2 regions of the Peribacillus muralis genome follow, and region 1 is predicted to be linked to the other one. Evidence: predicted binding sites of a transcription regulator. Region 1 holds the regulator's gene; the other holds the start of a gene.
The links. The regulator NrdR, encoded in region 1, represses ribonucleotide reductase genes. The targets are predictions, from matches to a motif close to AACACNATATATNGTGTT.
Positions count from the first base shown of each region.

Region 2: a site for NrdR is predicted at 2,016-2,033, ahead of ABE28_RS15055 (vitamin B12-dependent ribonucleotide reductase). Genes of this name have one in related genera too.

Region 1 covers NZ_CP017080.1:3,470,992-3,474,422, reverse strand. The annotation lists gene ABE28_RS16905 (glyceraldehyde-3-phosphate dehydrogenase) at 1-108, shown strand, start outside; gene speD (adenosylmethionine decarboxylase) at 762-1,142, shown strand; gene nrdR (transcriptional regulator NrdR) at 1,367-1,828, shown strand; gene ABE28_RS16890 (replication initiation and membrane attachment family protein) at 1,893-3,308, shown strand; gene dnaI (primosomal protein DnaI) at 3,292-3,431, shown strand, end outside.
Region 2 covers NZ_CP017080.1:3,102,982-3,106,412, reverse strand. The annotation lists gene gcvPB (aminomethyl-transferring glycine dehydrogenase subunit GcvPB) at 1-205, shown strand, start outside; gene ABE28_RS15065 (rhodanese-like domain-containing protein) at 364-747, opposite strand; gene ABE28_RS15060 (lipoate--protein ligase family protein) at 961-1,797, shown strand; gene ABE28_RS15055 (vitamin B12-dependent ribonucleotide reductase) at 2,184-3,431, shown strand, end outside.

The DNA of each region.
Region 1 (3,431 bases):
GCTTGGTATGATAATGAATGGGGTTACTCCAACCGGGTAGTCGATCTTGTGAAACTGGTGGCATCCGAATTGAAAAAAACGTCAGAAGTTGAATTATCAGTCAAATAAGCCTGCTGGAATTTTAACATGTCCTTTTGTAAAGATGCCGTCTGCATTTGCAGGCGACATCTTTTTTTGTTCCGCTGTCTTTAGGTAATGGGCAATTACAGTAAGGAATGGGGGGAAAGCTGGATTCCAACTTCTTATGACTCGAGGTTTTTGGCTTTGCATCGATTTTGAGGCGGATTCCCATAAAAATTGCGCTTTTCACACGCTGTCGGAGGCCGTTTCTCGTCACTTTCTTCCTTTACCAGCCAATTTGACCCGGGTTCTCCTCCTAATTACTGCTTTCTGTCACCATTTTGGAGCGTTACTCGCGAGTTCTTAAAACGACCTACATGAAAGTCTTTTTTCAACAGATTGATCTAGTTGCTTACGGTGATGAGGTGTCGCGATAAACTGGAATAAAGGCAATCTTGGCTGCTTGGAAAGCTGATATACCTTTTCCAAATGCAGTTTATCTTTCCAAAACTTCAAATTTGGAGTTGCAAAAAAAATTCAAACAATATATACTATGAATCGTGAACTTCTTCAAAAGACGGTTCGCATGATGGCTACTTAAAGGGTTAGGACCTCTTTGGACTAACTTTCCCCCGTGGTAGTTATCAGAACTAATTTTAATCATTGTAAGGGGGAAGCTTAATATGGAAACAGCTTACACTATGGAAACAATGGGTAGACATGTCATTTCTGAACTTTGGGGTTGTGACTTTGAAAAACTGAACAATATCGATTTGATTGAACAGATATTTGTTGATGCTGCTTTGAAATCAGGTGCAGAGGTACGCGAAGTTGCCTTTCACAAGTTTGCTCCACAAGGAGTCAGCGGGGTTGTCATCATTTCTGAATCACATTTGACGATTCACAGTTTTCCGGAACACGGCTATGCGAGCATTGATGTCTATACATGCGGTAACTTGGATCCGAACATTGCGGCAGATTATATTGCAGAAGCTTTAAATGCGCAAACACGTGAAAACATCGAATTGCCACGTGGATTAGGTCCTGTACAAATGAAAAAAACCAATATAAGTGCCCTATAAAAAACACGTATACACAGAGATGCCATGGGTGCATCTCTTTTTTAATGCAATGATTCGTTCTTTTCAGAAGGTCCTGAAATAAAGGAAGATAACGGCTGCTGCCTTCAAGTTACACTTTTTACTTGTACTGGCCGTTCCTTTTAATATAAGATTGAGCTAGAAGATAAATTACTTGGGGAACATTTAGATAGGGGAGTCCTACATAAAATACGGAGCTGATAATGATGAAATGCCCATCATGTCAATATAATGGAACAAGAGTGCTCGATTCCAGGCCAGTCGATGAAAGCAAATCGATTCGACGTCGCCGTGAATGCGAGGCATGTGGTTTTCGGTTCACGACATTTGAAAAGGTGGAGGAAACACCGCTTATTGTAGTCAAAAAAGGCGGGACACGCGAAGAGTTCAGTCGTGATAAAATCCTGCGTGGCTTAATCAGGGCTTGCGAAAAACGTCCGGTTCCCTTGAAGGAGCTAGAGCAAATTACCAGTTATGTAGAGAAAGAACTGCGCAACCAGGGCATATCGGAAGTGAAAAGCGACAATGTCGGCGAAATGGTGATGGACAAGCTGGCGGAAGTCGATGAGGTTGCCTATGTAAGGTTCGCATCCGTCTATCGGCAATTTAAAGATATCAATGTCTTTATCGATGAACTGAAGGATTTGATCAATAAAGAAAGAAAGTAGAGCTGAAGATTCACTTTGGCTCTTTTTTCACTACATCTTTTGAAAGGTTTGAATGGAGATGTCAATGCATTGGCAAGAATTGCTCCCAGCGGATTCATACTTGGTTTCATCTGCGGGGCTGCTTCATGATTATGATCGGAAAATACTGACCCGACTATATCAACCTCTTATTGGACCTATCTGCATCAGCCTATACATGACGCTGTGGAGTGAGCTTGAGGAAAACAGGTTATGGTCGGAAACCTCCTCACATTATCAATTGATGAATACCATCGGCATGAAGTTAGGCGACATTTATGAAGCACGTCTATTACTGGAGGGAATAGGCTTGCTGAATGTATATAAGCAATCGAAGAATGATTCGAAGGAATTCATCTATGAATTGAACCCGCCGCTGTCCCCTCAGCAGTTTTTCACGGATGGGATGCTGAATATCTACTTATACAAAAAAATTGGCAAAGCGCAGTTCAACCGGTTAAAGCGATTCTTTTGTGATGATCAAATTGGGACAGATCAATATGACCGGGTGACGAAATCTTTTGCGGAAGTCTTCTCATCCGATCATTTGGACTCTTTATATGTAACCGACGAAGCGAAAAATGAATGGAAGCCAGTGCCTGAGCAGCAATTCATTGACCGGGTGGATGGGGTCGAGCCTTCGGGATTCGATAGCCTATTCGATTTTGAGCTGTTATTTGCAGGAATGAAATCCTCGATCGTACCAAAAAAGGCCTTTACGCCGAAAATTAAAAGCACGATTGCCAAACTTGCTTTTTTATATGGCATCGATCCGCTCGAAATGCAAAAGCTAGTGATGGATGCCGTTTCATTGGATGATGAGATCGATGAGGAGAATCTTCGAAAAGCGGCAAGGGATTGGTACCAAATCGAACGGCAGGCAGATATGCCGTCCCTTGTCAATCGTGTGCAGCCTATTCGTGAGCGGACACAAAAAGAAGAACCGAAAACACAGGAACAAGAGCTGATCCGCCATTTGGAAACAATCTCACCGCGCGAGCGGCTAATGCAGCTTTCCGGTGGTGCAGAGCCATCAAGCGGAGATTTGAAGGTCGTGGAAGGCGTGATGATCAATCAAAAGCTCAATCCTGGCGTCGTCAATGTCCTGATAGAATATGTCATGCTCAAAACGGATATGAAATTCTTGAAGGGCTATGTGGAGAAGCTGGCAGGCCATTGGGCACGCCTGAAGGTTTCCACCGTCATCGAGGCGATGGAGCTAGCCAAAAATGAACACCGTAAATATCAGGACTGGGCTCAAGGCAGCAGGAATGCGGCCAAAGGCGGAAGGAAAAAGGCAATTCGGGAAGAAGTGGTTCCGGAATGGCTCGAGAAAAAGGAAACAGCTGTGCAGGAGCAGAAAGCTGATCAGCCTGAACTCGATGCCCAAAAACGTGATCTTCAGGAGAAATGGAAGCAATGGAAAGCAGGAGGTGAAATGAACGATGGAAAAGATCAATAGATCGCTTAATAAATTGGCGAATACGAACCAATTTCAACAGCGTTACGAAAAGCTTAAACAGGAGATTTTTGCAGACGAGCAAGTCCGGCTTTACTTGAATGCCAACAGTTCGACCGTCACGAA
Region 2 (3,431 bases), 370 kb from region 1:
GAATGTGGAAGAAGGAATGATGATAGAACCGACTGAAACGGAGTCGAAGGAAACCCTTGATGCCTTCATCGATGCCATGATCCAGATTGCCAAGGAAGCGGAAGAAACGCCGGAAATCGTTCAGGAAGCTCCGCACACAACTGTCATTAAGCGTCTTGATGAAACACTTGCTGCAAGAAAGCCAATTCTGCGTTATCAAGCGTAGCCTTTAATACCTGCAAGTATATGAAAAAAAATCCCAGCCTGTCGGGCGGGGATTTTTTCTTGCTTATGTATCTAGTGAAGAATCCATAAAAGTCCATGCGTGCACTTTCAGTTACAGTAAAGAGGTATATCGAGGCTGAGCCCAGCAAAAGCTTGGGCTTATTTCTTAGCCTTGATTTTCCCTGTCCACATCTTGAAACCGCCTTTTAGGTGATAAAGTTCCCTGTATCCCTTTTTGTATAGCATGGCCGCAGCTCTTCCGCTGATCATTTCGCTTTGGGCATACAAATATACGGGCTTGTCAGGCCTGACTTCCACCAAGCGGGTTTTCATTTGCGTCATGGGGATGTTCCGTGCTCCTAAGATATGACCGTTATCAAATTCATTCGGTTCCCGCACGTCGATCAGCTGCACTTTTCTGTAGTTGGCGATAAACTCGTCCTGTGTCAATGTTTTAACGATTTTACGCTGGCGGTACCAATTAAAAAGTGAATACACAATAACCGCTCCTAAGATGATGAGCAGTGTATATAATATTTCCAAGCATAAAAACTCCCTTCTACCTTAACGAATACAGACAATCTTTATTATATAATTGCTTTACACAATAATCAAAAAGAATTTTCAGCAATTTCAGGATCGAACTTGGTGGCTGTTTCTTTTTTAGAGCGATAAAGTCTGTTAAACTACTACATGTGAGTTTTTTATAGGGTATGACGATTTAGAGATATAGTCTATTTGAAATGAGGGGTAAGGATGACGAAAGAAAAATGGGGTTTTATCGATTCCGGGTATTGTTCACCAGCCTTTAATATGGCGCTGGACGAAGCACTATTGAACTGGCAAAGCCAAGGGGACATTCCTCCCATCATACGCTTTTACGGTTGGGATCCGGCGACATTGTCGATTGGTTATTTCCAGAAGGCAAAAGCGGAAATTGATATTGAGGAAGTCAAACGGCAAGGTCTTGGGTTTGTGCGGAGACCCACAGGAGGAAGAGCGGTCCTGCATGAGCATGAATTGACATATAGCGTAATCGTCCCGGAATCCTATCCTGGCATGCCGAGCACTGTCACCGAGGCATATCGTGTTATTTCAGAAGGCATATTAATGGGGTTCAGGAACCTAGGTTTGGATGCTTACTTTGCAGTGCCTCGAACCGATCAGGAGAAAGCGGCATTAAAAGCGCCGAAGTCTTCCGTCTGCTTCGATGCACCAAGCTGGTATGAACTTGTCGTGGAGGGCAGGAAAGTTGCCGGCAGCGCCCAAACGAGACAAAAGGGAGTCATCCTTCAGCACGGTGCGATTTTACTTGAACTTGATGATGAAAAACTGTTTAGTGTATTTAAATTTTCCAATGACAGGGTTAAAGAGAGAATGCAAAAAAACCTGAAAAATAAAGCAGTGGCGATAAATGACATTGCTGGGAGAAAAATAGGCATACCGGAAGCGAAAGATGCTTTTGAAAAAGGGTTTGCAGAGGGACTGTCCATCGATTTAGTGCCATACACCCTCACTGAAAAGCAAATGCTGGAAGTGAAGGCGATTGCAGAAAGTAAATATGAAAGCGATGAATGGAATTTCATGAGATGAAAGCGAGTTAATGGGCTTTGTAATAAAAAAGTTTTTTCAGATTAATATGACTGAAAGGGCTTTTCCTTGATGGGATAAGCGTAAAAAGGGATGATAAAAAAGCAAGGCTCAAATTAATTGAAATCTGATGAAAATTTATCGTAAATCGACATTTTCCTCCCTTTTGCTAACTATATTAATTGATTAAACGTTTGACAAAATAAAAAGTTATTCAAAAAAACACAATATATAGTGGTTTTAATAATTTGAATCACACTATATGTTGATATTTGGGGTTCGCTATGATAAATTTAGGATACTTGTTTAAGCGAAACGGCATGTAAGGCTACATATAGATTTTTGCATCAGCAAGGACGGATCTTGAAACATATAAAGGAGAGGGAATTATGTCGGTTGTAATAAAAGATGCTTTGAAGGTTGATCTAGAAAGGTTGAATAAGGATATTTCTTTATTTCCCCAGGTTCACCCCGTAACGGCTGATATGAAAATGACGCATAAGGGTGTATCCCGTCTAGTCATGCTTGACCGCTATTCTTTTAAGGATACTGAAAAAATCACGCTCTCGGCAGGCGATTTTGTGGTGCTGACAATTAAGGAGGATCCGAAATTCCCGGCACGGGGCCTCGGTTCCATCGTTGAAATAGATTGGGAAACGAAAAAAGCCAAGGTCTTGGTGGATGAGGAATTCCGCGGCGTATTGGATAATCCTGAAGAAGTCGAGACGGGTATCGTAAACCGCCCGCTGGATATCATCGAAAAGCCGCTTGAAATATTTTATGAGCAAATTGCTAAACGAAATGCAACGGGACTGGCTTCAGTGGAAACAACGGAAGAAAAAAGGACGGAATGGTTCAATAAATTCTATGAGGAATTGAAAAACCTTAATTTTGTTCCAGCAGGACGCGTTTTATATGGTGCTGGTTCCAATACGGATGTTACGTACTTCAACTGCTATGTGATGCCGTTCGTGCCGGATTCGCGTGAAGGCATTTCCGAACATCGGAAACAGGTCATGGAAATCATGAGCCGCGGCGGCGGGGTAGGAACGAATGGATCGACACTTCGTCCAAGAAACACGCTGGCAAAAGGGGTAAATGGAAAATCCTCAGGTTCGGTGTCATGGCTGGATGATATTGCGAAACTGACACATCTTGTTGAGCAGGGCGGCAGCAGGCGCGGTGCTCAAATGATCATGCTTGCTGACTGGCACCCGGATATCGCAGAATTCATCATTTCTAAAATGCAAAACCCACGGATTCTTCGTTATCTGGTGGAAAACACGAAAGATGAAATGATCAAGAAGTATGCGACGGATAAGTTGAAGTTCACTGCCCATAACGAGCAGGAATTGGCGATGTATCAAGGAATCATCAATTATAAAGAAATTCCTGGTCTAGGCGGATTTAACGAGAAAATCATAAGGGATGCGGAGGAAAAGCTCCGTACGGGCGGAACGTACAGCGTTCATAATCCTGATTTTCTGACAGGGGCCAACATTTCGATTTGCTTGACCAAGGAGTTTATGGAAGCGGCAGAACGAGATGAAGAGTATGAATTACGCTTCCCTGATGTTGAAAGCTACAATGCCGAAGAAATGGCCATTTATAATGAAGAATGGCATAAAGTCGGCGAT